2 regions of the Chromohalobacter canadensis genome follow, and region 1 is predicted to be linked to the other one. Evidence: riboswitches for the same ligand, from Rfam matches in the RefSeq annotation. Region 1 holds a riboswitch; the other holds the start of a gene.
What was found. Region 1 has a riboswitch for thiamine pyrophosphate ahead of thiC (phosphomethylpyrimidine synthase ThiC). Riboswitches for the same ligand answer to the same signal wherever they lie in the genome.
Positions count from the first base shown of each region.

Region 2: it holds a riboswitch for thiamine pyrophosphate, as region 1 does, so the genes downstream of both, SR908_RS00545 (ABC transporter ATP-binding protein) here and thiC (phosphomethylpyrimidine synthase ThiC) in region 1, are expected to answer to the same signal.

Region 1 covers NZ_CP140151.1:2,593,317-2,602,798, forward strand. The annotation lists gene cyoE (heme o synthase) at 1-188, shown strand, start outside; gene SR908_RS12285 (ZIP family metal transporter) at 317-1,072, opposite strand; gene lnt (apolipoprotein N-acyltransferase) at 1,065-2,561, opposite strand; gene SR908_RS12295 (heavy metal translocating P-type ATPase) at 2,731-5,079, shown strand; gene thiC (phosphomethylpyrimidine synthase ThiC) at 5,180-7,099, opposite strand; TPP riboswitch at 7,179-7,308, opposite strand; gene SR908_RS12305 (NAD(P)-dependent oxidoreductase) at 7,432-8,313, shown strand; gene SR908_RS12310 (PQQ-dependent sugar dehydrogenase) at 8,325-9,482, opposite strand, start outside.
Region 2 covers NZ_CP140151.1:107,359-116,840, forward strand. The annotation lists gene SR908_RS00525 (metallophosphoesterase) at 62-724, opposite strand; gene SR908_RS00530 (hypothetical protein) at 769-1,020, opposite strand; gene SR908_RS00535 (potassium/proton antiporter) at 1,102-2,811, opposite strand; gene SR908_RS00540 (hypothetical protein) at 2,878-3,720, opposite strand; TPP riboswitch at 3,806-3,910, shown strand; gene SR908_RS00545 (ABC transporter ATP-binding protein) at 3,944-4,705, shown strand; gene SR908_RS00550 (ABC transporter permease) at 4,702-5,469, shown strand; gene SR908_RS00555 (ABC transporter substrate-binding protein) at 5,588-6,574, shown strand; gene SR908_RS00560 (alpha/beta fold hydrolase) at 6,627-7,394, opposite strand; gene SR908_RS00565 (7-cyano-7-deazaguanine/7-aminomethyl-7-deazaguanine transporter) at 7,446-8,120, opposite strand; gene SR908_RS00570 (ArsR/SmtB family transcription factor) at 8,615-8,938, shown strand; gene sohB (protease SohB) at 8,956-9,482, opposite strand, start outside.

The DNA.
Region 1 (9,482 bases):
TCGTCGCCGCAGCGATGGGTGGCTACTGGCTATACATGGCGTTGACTGGTTTCCGCACGACTAATGACGAGGCGTGGGCAAAGAAGGTCTTCATCTTCTCGATCTTTACCATTACCGCCTTGAGCGTGATGATGGCGATCGATTTTCAGCTACCCGGTCCGCCGGTGCTGTGGACCTCGTTACGCTGACTTCGTTGCGCTACGAAGCGCCAGCCTATGGCAAGATGCTGCCATCGAATCAAGCCACACGCTCGCGTGTGGCTTTTTTGGTTCACTGCACTTTGCTAGCGGCCCGACGCCCAGCTCGGTGTTGATGATCACGATGGGGTCATCCAGGCCTCCAACCCTGCCGAAACCAGCACGAACAGAACGAATCCACCGACGAAGGCCAAGATCGAGCTACGCGTGTCTTCCTTGCTTTCGTGCGCTTCGGAGAGCATCTCCTCCACGGCTGCAACCATCAGTAGCCCGGCAGTGAACGTCAGCGCGGCCAGCTTGAAGAACTCGGGCTGATTACGCAGCAGGAAATACGCCAAGCTGGCCGCCAGCAGCACGGGAACCACGAAGGATGCCGACAGCAGCAGACGCTTGCTGCGCGACACGCCCTTGCTCTTCATGTCGGCAATGGTGGCGTAGCCCTCCGGAAAATCGGCCAGTACCTGACCGGCGGCCAGGATCAAGGCCACGGAGGTGGCCACGGCGGAGCCGGCACCGATCAACAGGCCGTCGCTGAACAGGTCGATGGACACGGCGATGTAGATCATCCACATCGCCGTACGGCCTGAAGCTGCGCCCTGTTCGGGCTTCTGTAGGCGGTCGACCAGTTGCTCGATACCTATATAGGCCACGCCGCCCAAGGCGAATGAGGCGGCAATCGCCCACGCCGACAGGCTCTCGAGCACGCGTGGCATGATCTCCACGGCGACAATGGCGATGACCAGCCCTGAAGCTCCATGCAGCGCCAGGTTGAGGCGCCGTGGGGTGGTACGCGATAGCTCGGCCAACAGGCCGCCACAGAAGTTGCCCAGCGCCGGCAACAGGGCCAGTCCCAGGGTCAGCCAAAGGTTATCCATGACACATCATCCTTGAGTAGGTCTTGCCGTTTGCGCTTCGCCAACGCGCCCCAAGCAGGATAAACAACGAGGCTAGCAGCCAGGTAGGCCAGCTCCCCGTTCGAGTGAACGGCGTCTGCCCTTGCATGGCTCGAACGTCTTCGCTGAGGCTGCCTATTTTGAACTGTGGTAAGCGGGCGATGACTTTACCTTGCGGATCGATGACGGCTGTCACGCCGTTGCTGGTGGCACGCAAAAGGTAAAGGCCGTTTTCAAGTGCGCGCAGTCGAGCCATCTGCAGATGCTGAAGCGGCCCGATAGTGTCGCCGAACCAGGTGTCGTTGGAGACCGTTAGCAACAAATTGGCGTCTTTGGCGCGTTCTGCCACGAGCTCGGGGAAAATGATCTCGTAGCAGATCGCAATGCCGATACTCAGGCCGGCGGCACGGATCGGTGCCTGTTTAGTGTCCCCTGCCGTGAAGTCGGACATGGGTAGATCAAAAAAGGCGATTATGCCACGTAAAAGCTCCTCCAGAGGTATGTACTCGCCGAATGGCACCAAATGCGCCTTGCGATATGTGCCTGTCGCTTCGCCAGCCCCTATCACCGCATTGTAGTAGCGCCCCGCGTCATCGCGCTGAACGATACCGGTAAGTAATGCGGTCTCCGTTGGAAGCTTCGTCAGCACATCCTCAAGGAGCGGCGTGGCTTGGGCCTGATTCATAGGAAGCGCGGTTTCCGGCCAGATAACCAAGTCGACGTCATTGCTCAGTTCACGAGATAAGCGGGCATAAGTCTTGGCGGCATTGCGGCGCCCCTCGCTCGTCCATTTGGTTAGTTGCGGCAGGTTGCCTTGTAACAGGCTGACTTCTACGCGCTCTGCACTGGCCGTGGTCCACTGCAAGGGCAGCAGCCAGGGAACTAGCCAGAGAGCAGCGACCATTACGCCGGCCCACCAACGGCGACGCAAGAATTCTATCCCCAGGGTGCCCGTCAGCGCGGTCACCAGAGTGAGCAGGTAAACGCCGCCCACAGGGGCCAATGGTGCCAGTGGCGAGTCGACATGGGCGCTGCCCAGCAATAGCCAGGGGAAGCCAGTGAACAGATAGGTGCGCAGCACTTCTATTAGCACCCATAGGCCGGCAAAGCTGAGAAAAGTCAGGCGCTGACCAATAAAACGCCGATAGAGCCAAAATGGGATGGCGTAGAACAACGCCAGAAGAACAACGAATAAAGCTGTCAGCAACACCGCCAGCGGGACGTCGGTGTAACCGTATTCATGGATCGATACATATACCCATGATGTGCCGGAAGCGAACAGCGTTACCCCATAGCACCATCCGCTCAGGGCCGCCTGGCCCGGTGACAGATCATGCAGTCCTATGTACATGAGGCCAATCGCGATCGGTCCAAGCCACCACAGTTCGAAAGGGGAAAAGGTTAAGGTTGTCAGAGCGCCGGCGAACAGCGCGAACAAATAGTTCATCCAAGGGCGATAGGAAGACAGCATCAGGTACTCCTAGTCGAGAGGCTTACTTTTTATCAGCAGCAGAAAGAAAAGGCGAACGGTGAGATGAGCCCAATTAGCGAACAATGTGAAGGCACTGATAATTGCTGCTTGACCTTGAAGTGAACTCCAGACTTTAAGATGGAGAAAAGTCATCGAAAGGTACGACAGTATGCGACATTCGACTTCCAATCATCATGACCACGACCACGACCACGACCACGACCACGACCACGACCACGACCACGACCACGACCACGACCACGACCATGACGGTGGCTGCTGTGCGGGGCATGATCACGAGGCGGACGAGAACGCCGCAGTCCCTGGTGAGGGCCAGTGGGTCTGGTCGGTGGGGGGCATGGATTGCCCAAGCTGTGCCGCGAAGATTCGCGGCGCAGTGGAGCGTCTGCCCGGCGTCGACGATATTCGCGTGTCGGTGATGAACGAGACACTGTCGCTGTCGCTGGACGAAACACAGACGCCTACCGAGACGATCTCGACCAAGGTGCGTCAGTTGGGCTATGAGGCGACACTGCGCGACGCGGCGTCGAACAACGATGATGCTGCGTCGGATGAACGGGCGCGCCCGCGTTGGTATGCCACCGGCAAGGGGCGGTTGGTGCTAATGAGTGGCGCCGCGCTGGCCGCCGCAACCCTGCTGCGCCTGGCCACCACCGAGTCGGTGGCGTACTGGGGCTTTCTCGTCGCCTGCCTGATAGGGTTGGCGCCGATCGCTCGGCGGGCGTTGACCGCCGTACGGGTCGGCATGCCGTTTACCATCGAGATGCTGATGACTATCGCAGCGGGCGGTGCGCTGATCATCGGCGCCGTGGAGGAGGCGGCGCTGGTGGTGTTTCTGTTCTCGATCGGCGAGATCCTTGAGGGCGTGGCCGCCGACCGGGCCCGGGCGGGCATCCGCTCGCTGGCCGATCTGGTCCCCAGGAGTGCGCTGCTCGAGACGGACGCCGGCGAGACCCGCTCGGTCGATGCGTCGCGACTGGCGGTCGGCCAGGTCGTGGTGGTGCGTCCCGGCGATCGCATTCCCGCCGATGGCCGCATCCTCGAGGGGCATTCGGCAATCGATGAATCGCCGGTGACCGGTGAATCGGTGCCCAAGAGCAAGGCGACCGACGAGGACGTCTTCGCAGGCTCGATCAACCAGGACGCCGTGCTACGTATCCAGGTGACCCGCCCGCCCCAGGACAACACCATCGCCCGAATCATTCGCCTGGTCGAGGAGGCTCAGGAAGCTCGCGCGCCCACCGAGCGCTTCATCGACCGCTTCAGCCGGATCTACATGCCGGCCGTGGTGGGAGTGGCTCTGCTGGTCGCCCTCGTTCCACCGCTGGCCTTCGGCGGTGAATGGAGCGTATGGACCTATCGTGCGCTGGCGCTGCTGTTGATCGGCTGCCCTTGCGCACTGGTGATCTCGGTGCCGGCGTCGATCGCTTCGGCGCTATCGGTGGGCACACGTCGCGGCCTGCTGCTCAAGGGGGGCGCGGTGATCGAGGCGACCGCCAAGGCCAGCATGGTGGCCTTCGACAAGACCGGGACCCTAACCGCCGGGCGCCCGGTAGTCACCGATGTCGTCCCCGCTGACGAAACGAAAGATGCCGATGCCGTCGTCACGCTGGCTGCGAGTCTCGAGCAGGGGTCCAGCCACCCGCTGGCCGAGGCGATCCTCCAGCGCGCCCAGGAGCAAGGGCTGGCGTTGACCCGGGTGAGCGAGGCGAAGGCCATTGCCGGGCACGGCGTCGAGGCGCGTATCGACACACGGCGGGCGTTTGTCGTCTCCCCGCGCTATGCCACTGATCTAGGGGTGCTTCCCGAGTCCCTGGCGGCATCCATCGCCGCTCTCGAGGAGTCCGGCAAGACCACCGTTGTGGTAATCGACGGCGACACGGCGACGGGCCTGATCGCGCTGCGCGACGAGCCCCGTGAGGATGCCACGGCGGGGGTGCGCGCGCTGTCGGCGATGGGAGTGCGCTCGGTGATGCTGACCGGCGACAACCCGCGTACCGCCGCGGCGATCGCCGATACCATCGGCCTCGAGTATCGTGCCGGGCTGCTGCCCGATGACAAGGTCACCATGATCCGCGAATTCACCGAGCGCGAGCGCGTGATGATGGTCGGCGACGGTATCAACGATGCCCCGGCACTGGCCACGGCACACGTCGGTGTGGCAATGGGCTCGGGGACCGATGTAGCGCTGGAGACCGCCGATGGCGCGTTGCTGCGCAACCGGGTGGGCGACGTCGCGGCGATGATCGGTCTGGCCCGCGATACCATGGCCAACATCCGTCAAAACATCACCATCGCGCTGGGCCTGAAGGCGGTTTTCCTGATTACTACGGTACTGGGAATCACCGGGCTGTGGCTGGCGATCCTCGCCGACACCGGGGCGACCGTGTTGGTCACGCTGAATGCGTTGCGCCTGATGCGTGCCCGGCCCGATGCCAAGACGTCGAAGACACAGACGCCGACGCAGACACTCGCCGGCTCGTCGGCCGGTGTCTGAACAGGGACTCGCTGCCAGGTACGGCAAAACGCGGTAAAAAAGGAGAACGCTCAATGAGCGTTCTCCTTGCTGTGTGGGCTGGACCAGCGCGCCCCGACGATCACACCTTCCGGTAGAGTTCGGCCCCCTCGCGGCGGAACTTCACGGCCTGCTCCTCCATACCTTTCATGGCCGCCTCCACGTCGCCCTCGAGGTCGTTGTCCCTGGCCTCGTCCTTCAAGCTGGCCCCGTTGTTCAAGAAAGAGTCGCGAACCTCATGGCTGATCTTCATCGAGCAGAACTTGGGCCCGCACATCGAGCAAAAATGCGCGACCTTGGCGGAATCCTTGGGTAGTGTCTCGTCGTGGTATTCCCGCGCGGTATCCGGGTCGAGCCCCAGGTTGAACTGATCCTCCCAGCGGAATTCGAAACGCGCTTTGGACAGCGCGTTGTCGCGGCGCTGGGCGGCCGGATGCCCCTTGGCCAGGTCGGCGGCATGCGCGGCGATCTTGTAAGTGATGATGCCGGTCTTGACGTCGTCCTTGTTGGGCAGACCGAGGTGCTCCTTGGGCGTGACATAGCAGAGCATGGCGCAGCCGTACCAGCCGATCATCGCCGCGCCGATGCCGGAGGTGATGTGATCGTAACCGGGGGCGATATCGGTCACCAGCGGCCCCAGCGTGTAGAAGGGCGCTTCATCGCAGCATTCGAGCTGCTTGTCCATGTTCTCCTTGATCAGGTGCATCGGCACGTGGCCGGGGCCTTCGATCATCACTTGAACGTCATGCTTCCAGGCGATCTTGGTCAGCTCGCCCAAGGTTTCCAATTCGGCGAACTGCGCGGCATCGTTGGCATCGGCCACCGAACCGGGGCGTAGGCCATCGCCCAGCGAGAACGCCACATCGTAGCGCTTGCAGATCTCGCAGATATCCTCGAAGTGAGTGTAGAGGAAACTCTCTTCATGATGATAGAGACACCACTTGGCCATGATCGAGCCGCCTCGGGAAACGATGCCGGTGACACGCTCGGCGGTGAGCGGCACGTAGCGCAGCAAGACGCCGGCATGAATGGTGAAGTAATCCACACCCTGTTCGGCCTGCTCTATCAAAGTGTCGCGAAAGATCTCCCAATTCAGGTTTTCGGCGACGCCACCGACCTTCTCTAGAGCTTGGTAGATGGGCACGGTGCCGATGGGTACCGGGGCGTTGCGGATGATCCACTCACGCGTTTCGTGGATGTTGGCGCCGGTGGATAGATCCATGATGGTATCCGCTCCCCAGCGGATGCCCCAGGTCATTTTGTCGACCTCGTCTTCAATGGACGAGCTCACTGCCGAGTTACCCAAGTTGCCGTTGATCTTCACCAGGAAGTTGCGACCGATGATCATCGGCTCGGATTCGGGATGGTTGATGTTGCAGGGGATGATCGCGCGTCCTGCGGCTACCTCGTCGCGCACGAATTCCGGCGTGATTTCCTCGGGTAAACGCGCACCGAACCCTTCACCTGGATGCTGTTGATCGAGGATGCGTTCAACCTCGTCGCTTCCCAACGCTTGGAGACGCTGGTTTTCGCGGATGGCGATGAATTCCATTTCAGGTGTCACGATGCCCTGGCGGGCGTAATGGAGCTGGGTGACGTTACGATCTTTCTTACCGCGCCGTGGCGCGCGGGTCAGCTCGAAGCGCAACCGAGCGAGCATGGGGTCGTTGGCGCGACGTCGGCCGTATTCGGAGGTGGGGCCGTCGAGGCATTCGGTGTCGTCGCGTGCATCGATCCAATGGCGTCTCAGTTCCGTTAGCCCCTTGCGCAGGTCGATCTTCGTGTTGGGATCTGTGTAGGGGCCGGAGGTATCGTAGACCAGCAGGGATGGGTTCTCCTCATCCTGGCCGGAGGTGCGGGTCGGCGACAGCGATATCTCACGGAAGGGGACGCGGATGTCCGCACGTGAGCCTTCTACGTATATTTTGCGCGAGCCGGGTAGCGTCTGAATGGCGTTCTCATCGACGCGGGCAGTGTCGGAAAGAAATTGCGGTGATGTCATATGTGCTCCAGGGCGAGACTTGGGTCAAGCCGGCGCACAGCGCAGGAGGGGGAAACCGGCATGGGCGTGTTTTCGTATCGCGCGGTTTCCGCTTGATCCCTACGCCGGTACTAGCCGGATCAGGTTCGTCGGGATCCGTCGTGGCGCCCGCTTTGATGGCGAACGCAGGACGATCTCAGCCGGTTCCACCGGCACCCCGTCAAGCTGTCGTCTAGAGTCTAGCAAGGTATCGCCCGAATGAAATCCCCCTGTGCGATGCGTGCGACGGACGAGACGTCAAACCCTTGTTTGCATGCTAATGTTCAGGGGAGGCCACCAAAGGAGAGCTGAACATGAAAGTTGGATTTATTGGTCTGGGAGCCATGGGGCGTGGCATGGCGCAGCAGTTACTCGAGGCAGAGCATGATGTGACGGTGTGGAACCGTTCCCCGGAGGCTGCCGAGGCGCTCGCCGAGCAGGGCGCCAAGATCGCCAAGAAACCGGCCGACGCGGCGCGGTGTGAGGTGCTGGTGAGCATGCTGGCGGACGATCAGGCAGCGCATCAGGTGCTGGTCGAAAGCAAGGCCATCGAGGCGATGAAAAAGGGCAGCGTTCACGTCAACATGGCTACGGTGTCGGTGGCTTTCGCGCGCGGTATGGCGGCGCTTCACGAGCGCCTAGGCGTGGGCTATGTTGCCGCGCCGGTGCTCGGGCGGCCGGATGTGGCGGCGTCGGGTAAGCTCAATATCATTGCCGCCGGTGAACCGTCCCAAATCGAGCGGGTCAGACCCGTGCTAGACGCCATGGGGCAAGCCGTATGGCCTTTGGGAGCATCACCCGAGCGTGCCAACGTGGCTAAAATAGCCGCCAATTTCATGCTTGCCAGTGCCATCGAATCGATGGCCGAGGCCTCGACACTGACCCGCGCGTACGGCATCGAGGCCAGCGATTTCCTCGATATCGTCACCAACACGCTGTTTGCCTCGCCGGCCTATCAGGGCTACGGCAAGATGATCGCCGAGGCACGCTTCGAGCCCGCCGGGTTCACGATGCGGCTTGGCCACAAGGATGTCGGGCTGGCCTTGAGTGCGGGTGATGAGCAAAACGTCGCCTTGCCACTGGGCAGTGCGGTGCGCGATCGCCTGCTCGACGCCCTGGCCAACGGCGATGGCGAAAAGGACTGGTCGGGGCTCGCCGAGGTTGCCGCGCGCCAGGCGCATCTGGATAAGCGCTAGACGTTCTCGGTTCAGGGCGTCAGGCGGTACAACCCGGTATCGCCATCGTCGGCGGTGAAATAAAGCGCGCCTTCGCGGTAGGCGATACCGGCGGGGCGTGCCCAGCGCTCTCCATTTGCCGCTTGGAAGCCGCTGACCAGATCGACCACGTCGCCTGGATGACCGCCATTCGTGAGTCGAATGCCGACGATCTTGGGCGGTCGGCGAGAGGCGCGGCCTTCCGAGGCCTGTGTCGCCCAACTGCCATGAATGGCGGTGACCATGTCCACCTGCCAGGGGTTGCCCTCGGGTAGGAAGGTCAGGCCAATAGGGGCGCTACGCGCGGCGAAGGTCGCCACCGGTGGCGTAAGCGTGTCGTGCGCGGCAGGCGGCGCCGAGTCGATGCACTCATCGCGCTGCCACTCGCCCTCATTCCATTGATACCACGGCATGCCGTGAAAGCTCCCTGATTCGGCGCGCACTAGCAATTCGGGCGGGGCTTCATAACCCCAGTGGTCGGGGCCGTTGTTGTTGAGATATAGATCCCCTTGTGGACTCCAGGCCATGCCGATGGGGTTGCGCAACCCGCTGACGTAGGGCATCCATTCGGGCGCCTCATGCGTGGGATCGAGCGCCATCACGCCGCCGCGCCGGTCCTCGAACGCAACGTCTTCGGCGATGCGTTGCGCCGAGCAGTTGCCTTGAAGGCCGAGCGCGACATAAAGCCTGCCATCAGGTCCGACGGATAGCGAACGCGAGGCGTGGCCGCTACCGCCGGGCAAGTCGGCGACGCGCTCGAAATCTATCTCCGTGACATCCTGCCCCGGCGTATATGCCGTGCGATAGAGACGCTCGGTGGTCGCTACGTACAAGTAGCCTTCGTGGACCACGGCACTATGCGGGTAACCGGACAGCGGGATTTCCGCATCGATACGCTCGTAAGGCGGTTGCAGACGATACAGGCGCCCCGCCTGGGAGCCGATGAACATCTCATCCTTGGGACCAAAGCTGATCAGTCGGGGCGCGCGTAGCGCGACCTGCTTATCGAGCGTGGCACCGTCGGGGACATTGGCCCGTTCCGCGTTGCCGGCAACCTCCACTGGCGTCAGTGCCTGGGCTTGCCCGGAGGCGATCATCATGGCGCCCAACCACAGGCCGGCAAGCGCCGGCGCGCTTCGCCTCAGTGCATG
Region 2 (9,482 bases), 1.1 Mb from region 1:
GGGCGTTTTCGTTTCGGGTGTTACATCCCACCGTCGTTACATCGCACCATTACAGTGACTACTATTCGACACTACTCATCAACGAGCGCGCTTCGATGAGCGTTAATCTCCCCGTCGTGAAGGCGCCGGTGTCGATGTAGTGGACGTTCCCCAGCCACAAGGGGCGCTCCACGATGGTGTGTCCTACCACCACGGCATCGATGCCGCTGACCGGGGTCTCGTTACCACGCCGGATGCGTGTTCTTCCCCAAAGCAGGTCCTGAGAAGGCGTTACGACATCCCGCCAGTCGGCGGGAGGTTCGGCGTGAACAATGCCGAGACGCTTGCCGGCGACGGCTATTTCGCGCGCATAAGGCATGCATGGCAAAGCCTGCTGAAGCATCATCTGTGCCTCGGCCAACCCCGCCTCCAGGGCCCATGTGCCTCCGTTGATCATCCAGGCATCGCGGGTTTTTAGACTGCCTCTTTCTTCGCCCAGCAACGCGTCATGCGCCAGCATTTCGTGATTGCCACGCACGGCGTAGAACCAGGGTTCGAGGGCTAGAGACAAGCACTGCAGGCTATCGGCACCACGATCGATCAGATCCCCGACGCTGAACAGTCTATCGCGTTGTCGATCGAAATCGACTGCGCTCAACCTGTCATTAAGCAACGCCAACTGGCCATGTATATCGCCGACGATGAAGTCGCGGCCGTGCTCATTGGGACCGTGCCGTTGAATCACGCAAACGGCTCCTTATCAACTAACCAAAACACCGCACGGAGCGATTAAATATCACGACACACCGATTCTTCAACCTGCCGCAAAACATCACGAGAGTCCTTGCCCTCGCGCTCCAACGCCTTCGCCAGCAGTTCATCGACGGTGGCACGCGGATGCGCCCCGGCCATCTCGACGCTCTCGAAATCGCTCGCCGCGCATTCCGGGCACCTGGCTTCCAGCGGCCGTCGGGTTGCCTGGATGAATACTTCAACCTGACAAGCGCGACAACGATAGAGGCGCCGATGGGGCATGGACATGACAAACTCCGCAGGACAAAACAATCTACTCAGCATAGAACAAGATAACGTGCTGTGCGCTATTGCCTTCAAGTTCCTGGCTCAGTGATAAAGCCTCAACCCAACCCGAGTCACTCGATTACCTTCCACCGCATTGACGACCCAGTGAAAGCCATGCCAATCGACATCGTCCCCTACCACGGGGTGGCCGCCGACACGCAGCGACACGAATTCGCCCAGGGTCATGTTCTGCTCCCCGGCGCTCAAGGTCAGTCCATAAGCATCTGCCACATCGCTCATGACGGCTTCTCCATCCAATGTAAAGGTGCCGAAGAAGGCGCGCTCACGCTTGAGTGTGGCATCTCCGTTGAACAATCGATTGAGCGCCGGTAGATCTTCGCTGCGTCCGATGACGCAAATGACATCACCAAGTTTCAACCGCGTACTGCCTTTGGCATGCAGCATGGTGTGCTTGCGAAACAGGCCGGAAATCAAGGCCCCTGACGGGAAGCGCAGCAAGCGAATGGGCACGTCCTCAAGCGCTTCGTTCTCGACCTTGTAGACGAACATCTCATAATCGTTTTCCGGCAACACCCCAAGCGCCCCGCGGCGATTGGGCGTTGTCCCGGCCGGCACTTCGACGCGCATCCAACGCGCCACTCGTGCCAGGGAGGCCCCCTGCATCAACAACGACATCAGCACCACGAAGAATGCGACGTTGAAATACAACGTTGCATTCTCGACCCCGGCGATCACCGGAAAGATGGCAAGCACGATGGGCACCGCCCCACGCAAGCCGACCCAGGAAATGAAGCCGAGCTCCCGCCAGCGGAAATTGAAGAACGGCTTGAGCGAAACCAGTACGGCCAACGGACGCGCCACGAAAATCAGGCCCAACGCCAAGACAGCGCCCGGTATGGCGTAATCGATCATTTCACTGGGTGTCACCAACAATCCCAGCACCAGGAAAAGCCCGATCTGACTCAGCCAAGCCAAGCCATCGTGGACCGGAAGAATATGCGTAAGATGCCGCCCGGGCTGGTTCCCGATCATCAAGCCCGCCAGATAAATCGCCAGGAAACCGCTACCGCCAGCCGCACTGGTCAAGCCAAAGATGAAAAAGCCCGACGCCAGCGCCAGTAGCGAATAGAGTCCCGATGCCAGGTCGAGCCAGCGCAGCAACTTGGCAGCTAGCCAGCCGCCCCCAACCCCGACCAACAAGCCCAACCCGAACTGCGAGGCGAATGTCATCAGTGTATGCCCAACACCGCTGGCACCGCTCACCAGCACTTCGGCCAGGGTGATAGTCAAAAAGATCGCCATCGGGTCGTTGGTGCCCGACTCGATCTCCAGCGTCGCCCCCACCCGCTCGTTGAGCGTCACACCCTGACCGCTGAGCATCGAAAAGACCGCGGCAGCGTCCGTGGAACCAACGATCGCCCCCACCAGCAAGCCTTCCACCCAGGACAGATCGAAGATCCAGGTCGCCATCAGGCCAACGAGGCCACTGGTCACGAAGACCCCCAGTGTCGCCAGGCACAGCGCCGGTTTGAGACCCACACGGAACGTCTTGAGCCGCGTGCGCAACCCGCCATCGAGGAGGATCATTGCCAGCGCCAGGTGCCCAATCAGGTAGGCCAGTGAATAGTCATCGAATTCGATGCCTAGTACACCTTCCTCGCCGGCCATCATGCCCAACCCCAGGAACAGCACCAACAGTGGCACGCCGATGCGCGACGAGACACGGCTCGCGACGATGCTGAGCGCGATTAGAAACCCCGAAAACAGAAAAAGGCTGTTGATGGTATCCACGACTAACGACTATCTCCCTAAATTCAAGGGCCTAGTATGCCATGTCCCGACACGCCATGCTGTTATCTACATCAACCAGGCGGGATGCGATTGCAAGATAGGCCAGTCGATATCGCCCTGTAATCGCATGGCCCAGATAAGAGCGCGCATACCCTGCCGATATTCGCCAAGCGTAACGTCCGGCGACTGCCGCCGGTAGGCGGTGACAAAGGCGTCCCGCTCGGCGCCCTCCGTGATGAGCAGTTCAGCCACGCATAGATCGAACTCGAGCGGCGCCCATACCAGCGCCTCCCAATCACTCCATAGCCAACCGGTGGCGCCGCACAGGAACTGATCGGCACGCAAATCGGGCAGGCACCACACCGCGCGTGACGGTATAGGAAAATCGGGAAGCGTTTCCCAATCGGCGCAACGTGGATGGCGCCTCAAAAAATCGTGCGCCCGTCGCGGCCACTGCGATAGCGGCCAGACCGTCTCCAGAGGATGCCCCCAGCCCGATACTGCTTCACGGTGCAGATGACCCAACTGACTCCCCAAGAGTTCAGCGAACACCTCTCCCATGCGTGCCGACGCACCATCGCTCCAGGGCAGGCTCCAGAGCGGCGTCTGGTGCAGTGCTCCCAGATACGTCAACGGTAATGGCGGGAGCGGCAACTGTGTCGGCAAGGCACCGACCAAACGCGTCAGCGCCTCGGGACAGCGCCAGCGGTCAAAGCCGAAGAGACGCTCCAACCCCTGCCAGAATGGATCCTGGGCCGGGTGCGTTCGTGCCAGCTTGAGCAACTGTGGTGCCTCATCGCGCGTTCGCCACAACCAATTGGCACTGTCATCCCACGCCAATGGCAGTGGGGCAAGCGCATGACCGGTGAAGACTTCGACGCGGTGCGTCAATGCGGGATCGGGATACATGCACACTCCTGATAGCCCAAGCGATAGCGAGACGGCGGCCCCCGCCACGCCTGGGCAGTCGCCACCGTATCAGGATACAATAATCATCTCTGGATAGGGGTGCCCATCACGCAATGGGCTGAGAGCGCCACGCGCAACCCTGGAACCTGATCCGGCTAGCACCGGCGGAGGAAATACCAGAGCGTGCCGTCGGCACGTCCTTCGCCCCACTCATGGAGCCTTGATGACGTCCCTCGGTTTTTCCCTGTCCCAGGCGCGACTCGCCTTTTCGGGACAATGGCTGTTCGATGGCCTTTCGGCCACCTTCGCCGCAGGCAGCTGGACGGGACTGCTCGGCCGCAGCGGCAGCGGCAAAAGCTCCTTGCTGCGCATGATCGCCGACCTACCCATTCCCGATACCCACACCGTAACCATCACTACCGACGATCAGCGCCCGTTGGCCGGCCGCCTGGCGTGGATGGCCCAGCAAGATCAGTTGCTTCCCTGGCGCAAGGTCATCGACAACGTCCTGCTTGGTCCCGCGCTGCGTGGGCGTCCCACGGCGGCGCAACGTCAGCACGCGATGACCCTGCTCGACGACGTCGGCCTGAGCGACAAGGCCGAACAATGGCCCAAGACGCTATCCGGCGGGGAGCGCCAGCGAGTGGCGCTGGCACGCACACTCTTCGAGGATGCCCCAGTGGTCTTGATGGACGAGCCCTTTTCCGCCGTCGACGCCATCACTCGCCTGGAATTGCATGAACTCGCCGCACGCCTGCTGGCCGGGCGTACTGTGCTGCTGGTGACGCACGATCCCCTCGAAGCCCTGCGCCTGAGCGATCGCATCCTGATACTCGGCGGTCAGCCAGCGGCGTTGAGCGACTTCGAGGTTCCCGGTGGGCAACGTCCCCGCGCGCTCGACGCACCCGATGTACAACGCATGCAATCGCAGCTGGTGGCGCGCCTTCACGCCACCCCTCATGCCGACGATGGGAGCGTCTCATGAGCGTGCTCAAGCGTTTCTGGCCCGCCCTTTTCGGGATTGTCTGCATACTCGGGCTGTGGCAGGCGCTCGTCGTCATCACCGGCGTTCCCGGCTATGTTTTGCCCTCACCGCTGGCCGTCATGCAAGCGTTCGCGGCGCACCAGCAACTGTTGTGGCATCATGCCGGTATCACGGTAATCGAGATTGTCGCGGGGCTGTTTATCGGGTGCATCGGCGGGCTAGGCACCGCGCTGGCCCTGGCGCGCTTTCACGGCTTGCGGCGCACCCTGCTGCCGATATTGCTGATCAGCCAAGCCGTACCCTTGTTCGCCCTCGCACCTATTCTCATGCTATGGCTGGGTTATGGGATGACCGCAAAAATCGTCATGGCCACGTTGATCATTTATTTTCCGGTCGCGTCGACATGCTACGACGGCCTGCGTCAGACGCCACAAGGGTGGCTGGATCTAGCCCAGACACTGGGAGCCGACCGTCGTCGCCGGCTGTTGCGCATCCAACTGCCCGCCGCCTTACCGGCGCTGGCATCCGGCATGCGCATGGCCGCCAGCGCCGCCCCCATCGGCGCAGTGATAGGCGAATGGGTCGGCTCCAGCCAGGGCTTGGGTTATTTGATGCTCAATGCTAACGCGCGCATGCAGGTCGACCTGATGTTTGCCGCCCTACTGATTCTCGTCACCTTCGGGGTCGCGCTCTACTTCACCACCGACGCCTTGATGCGGCGCCTCATGCCATGGCACGAAGACCGCACCGGCGCGACTAGCTGACAACCGCCCGGGGCAGCGTCCGCCACCACGTGGCAATGCCCCATACGCCGCCTTTCACGGCGATAACGATAATGCCCGCCACACTGCAACGGGCGGGGGATCCGCAGGAGAACAACACATGCTACGTTTGACTCGACGCCTCATGGGAGCTTGCCTTGCGTTGGTAGTGATCGCTTCCGGCCCAGCATGGGCCGCGAATGACGACGACACCTCAAAGATGACATCCCTGAAGGTCATGCTCGACTGGTACACCAACCCGTCGCATGCTCCCCTGGTCATCGCCCAGCAACGCGGCTTCTTCGAGCAACATGGGCTCGACGTGGAGCTGGTGTCGCCCGCCGATCCCAGCGTCCCTCCCAAGCTGGTCGCTGCTGGCAAGATCGATATGGCCATCAGCTATCAGCCTCAGCTGCACCTACAAGTCGACCAAGGCCTGCCGCTGGTGCGCGTGGGGACCCTGATCGCAACGCCGCTCAACATCACGCTGGTGCGCGCCGACAGCGATATCGAGAGCATGGAAGACCTGGCCGGGAAAAGCATCGGCTACTCGGTGGGCGGCGTCGAGAAAGTGCTGATCGACACCATGCTCGAGCATAATGGCGTTTCGCCGGAAGACGTCGAGATGGTCAACGTCAATTTCGCGCTGACACCGGCACTGATCGGCGAAAAGGTCGATGCCGTCACCGGTGCATTTCGCAATTTCGAACTGGCACAGATGGCGCAGGAAGGCGTCAAGGGCCGAGCTTTCTATATCGAGGAAGAAGGCGTCCCCACCTACGATGAACTGATCTTCATCGCCAATCGCGACACCCTGGATGCGAATCGCGATGCTTATACCCGATTCATGGCCGCCGTCGAGGAAGCCACGGCATGGATCATCAACCACCCCGACGAGGGCTGGGAAGCCTTCAAGGCCTCTGACCCGGCACTGGACACACCCGTCAACAAGAAAGCCTGGTATAACACCATTCCACGCTTCGCCTTGCGGCCTGCGACTCTCGATGGGCGTCGCTACGAGACCTTCGAATCGTTCCTGCTCGAACGTGGCCAGATCAAGGCCAAGAGCCCGCTATCACGCCTCGCCGTCGACCTCAGCCAGCCTTGACCCCAAGCACCGCCCCTGCGAGAAACGTTTCTCGCAGGGGCGGTGCGCCCTCTCATACCGTTAGAAAGCGTGCCAAGGCTTCCTGAAACGCCTCGGGCTGCTCGGCATGCAGCCAATGCCCAGCATCGGGGATGGTCTCGATACGCGCCGCCGGCAACACCGACTCGACCGCCGGCAAGACGTCGTCGCCAACGTAGTCGGAACGTTCGCCACGCAGCACGAGCGTCGACCCCGTATAGGCACCTTGCCCGTCCGGCTCCGCGACGATATGCGCGTAATCTTCCTCAATCTCGTCGAGTCCCACGCGCCATACCAGCGTGGCATTCTCACCACGAATCAGATTGGTCGCCAGGAACTGCCGCGTCGCCGGGGTCTCGACGAATTCCGCCATGATCCGGTCGGCTTCCTTGCGGCTCGAAGGTGGCTGCCGTTCGACGGCCCGCATCGCCTTGAAGATCGCTTCATGTTCGTGCTCATAAGCAACCGGCGCGATGTCGGCCACGATCAAGCGTGCGACACGCTCAGGGGCTTGACGCGCCAACGTGATAGCAACCTTGCCTCCCATCGAGTGGCCCAGCAAATCGCAACTGTCGACCGCTAGACGATCCAGCAAGGCGTCGACATCCGCTGCCTGGGTAGCATAGTCCATGCCTGGCTCATGCGGAGATTTGCCGTGGTTGCGCAGATCGACAGCGATCACGCGACGGCTTTCCTGCCAGCGCTTGATATGCGAACGCCAGTTGTCCGCACTTCCAAACAAACCGTGCAACACCACCAGTGGGCGCCCGGCGCCACCGGTATCGACATGATGTAATTCCACAATGCGCCTCGTCAGCCATTCAAGTCATGCCAGCATGGTACCAGAGGCGTTTCAGGCATTGCGCCCCGACACCTGTTCGGAGGCATCGGCGACATGCGCCAGGCGGCGCGTCAACGCCCCCAGCAGCACGCCATACAACGGCAGGAAGAAAGCCAGGCTGACGCCCAGCTTGATGGCATAATCTACCCAGGCGATTTCGACCCAGTGTGCGCTCATGAACGCATCGGGCCCATTCCAGAAGGCGATGGCAAAAAACGCGAAGGTATCGGCCAGGTTACCCAATAGCGTCGAAAACGCCGGCGCCACCCACCAGGCACGCAGCCGCCGCATCCGATCGAAGACGTGAATGTCCAGCAACTGCCCTAGCACATAGGCCATGAAACTCGCCAGCGCGATACGCCCCACGAACAGGTTCCAATCTCCCAGCGCCGAGATTCCCTGAAAAGCGCCATCCTGAAACAGCACCGATACCACATAGGAAATCAGCAAGGCAGGCAGCATGACGCGCGCGATGGTCATGCGCGCCCGGCGTTTCCCGAACAACCGCACGGTCAGGTCGGTGGCGAGAAAGATGAAGGGAAAACTGAATGCTCCCCAAGTAGTGTGTACGCCGAACATCGAAAACGGCAATTGCACCAGGTAATTGCTGGCCGCGATGACAATGATGTGGAAGCTCACGAGCCACCCCATCAAGCGGCGCGCCTGACGAGAATCGAGGGCAAACATGTACCACCTTTTTAGTTGCCGAAAGAGGCCGAGGGGTAAGGGAACCCTCAAGGCAGGACGACGCTAAAGGCGCCGAGCGAAAGCGGCGGGATTGTAAAAGATTTCACCGATGCCGACCAGCGAGACGCTTTGCCTGCTCTCGCCATGGGGTAACGCGTCCATCGTCGAATACTGCAGACGAACAGGAACTATCGTCGTTACGTCAGTGCCTTACGGGACAGCAAGCGCCATCGCACTGCCCCGTTCCACGGCCTGCCGATAACGTCGCACTCTAACCGATGAAATACCGTTGAAGGCTTCCTTGGACAGGGCTGGCGAAGTTATTGATGATTCACTAAATCAAGAATGAGTAACAGGGAATGACCCTTGTCCAATAGAGGAAAGGACACCCCGGACATAGACGGTCATTCGACACACGAGCATCCCTTTGCCGCGGGGCGCCTATCCCTCGCCCTTCGGCAGTCAACCGCCAATCCCAATGTAGGAGAGACAATATGCGCCCGCTCCAGCCTGCCTCCGCCCTGATCGACGCCGGTTACGGCGCCATCGACAAAGGCACGACGCTACTCAAGGCCATGGCCAACGAAAACCGCCTGCGCATCCTGTGCCTGCTCGACGACGCAGAGCTTTCGGTCACCGAACTGAATCGCAAGCTCAACCTCAGTCAGTCGGCACTCTCGCAGCACCTCGCCATCCTGCGCCGTGAGAACCTGGTAATCACACGCCGTGCTTCGCAGACCATCTACTATTCACTGGCGGGCGATGAGGCCCGCACCGTGATCGATTCGCTGGTCGCGCTCTACGGTAAATCCCGCTAATCTGCCCTGGCAGCGGCTCAGCGCCGCTGCCAGCTGCTGGCTTCCAAACGCTCCATGACACGATCCCCGAGACGCTCGATCCCCATCGACGCCCCGACTCCGACCCGCTGCAACAGCGAATGGCGAGGTTCCAGCGTCACATGCAGGACCCGCGCTTCTTCCTTCATGCGCGCCGCGAGATAGCCGTCGCTGGTGGCAATCTCATCGATCAAGCCATCCTCGAGGGCCTGGCGGCCATACCAGATTTCGCCGGTCGCCACCTTGTCGACTTCCAGCGCCGGACGCCGCTCACCGACGTAGCGCTTGAAGAGATCATGCGTTTCCTGCAAATCGTCGAGAAACTTGGCGCGCCCCTCTTCGGTATTTTCCCCCAGCACGGTCAAGGTCCTCTTGTAACGCCCCGCCGTGAGAAGCTCGACATCGATATCGTGCTTCTTGAGCAAGCGATGCACATTGGGCACCTGCGCCACCACACCGATCGACCCGATGACGGCGAACGGCGCCGCGATCAAACGATGCGCGCAGCAAGCCATCATGTAACCCC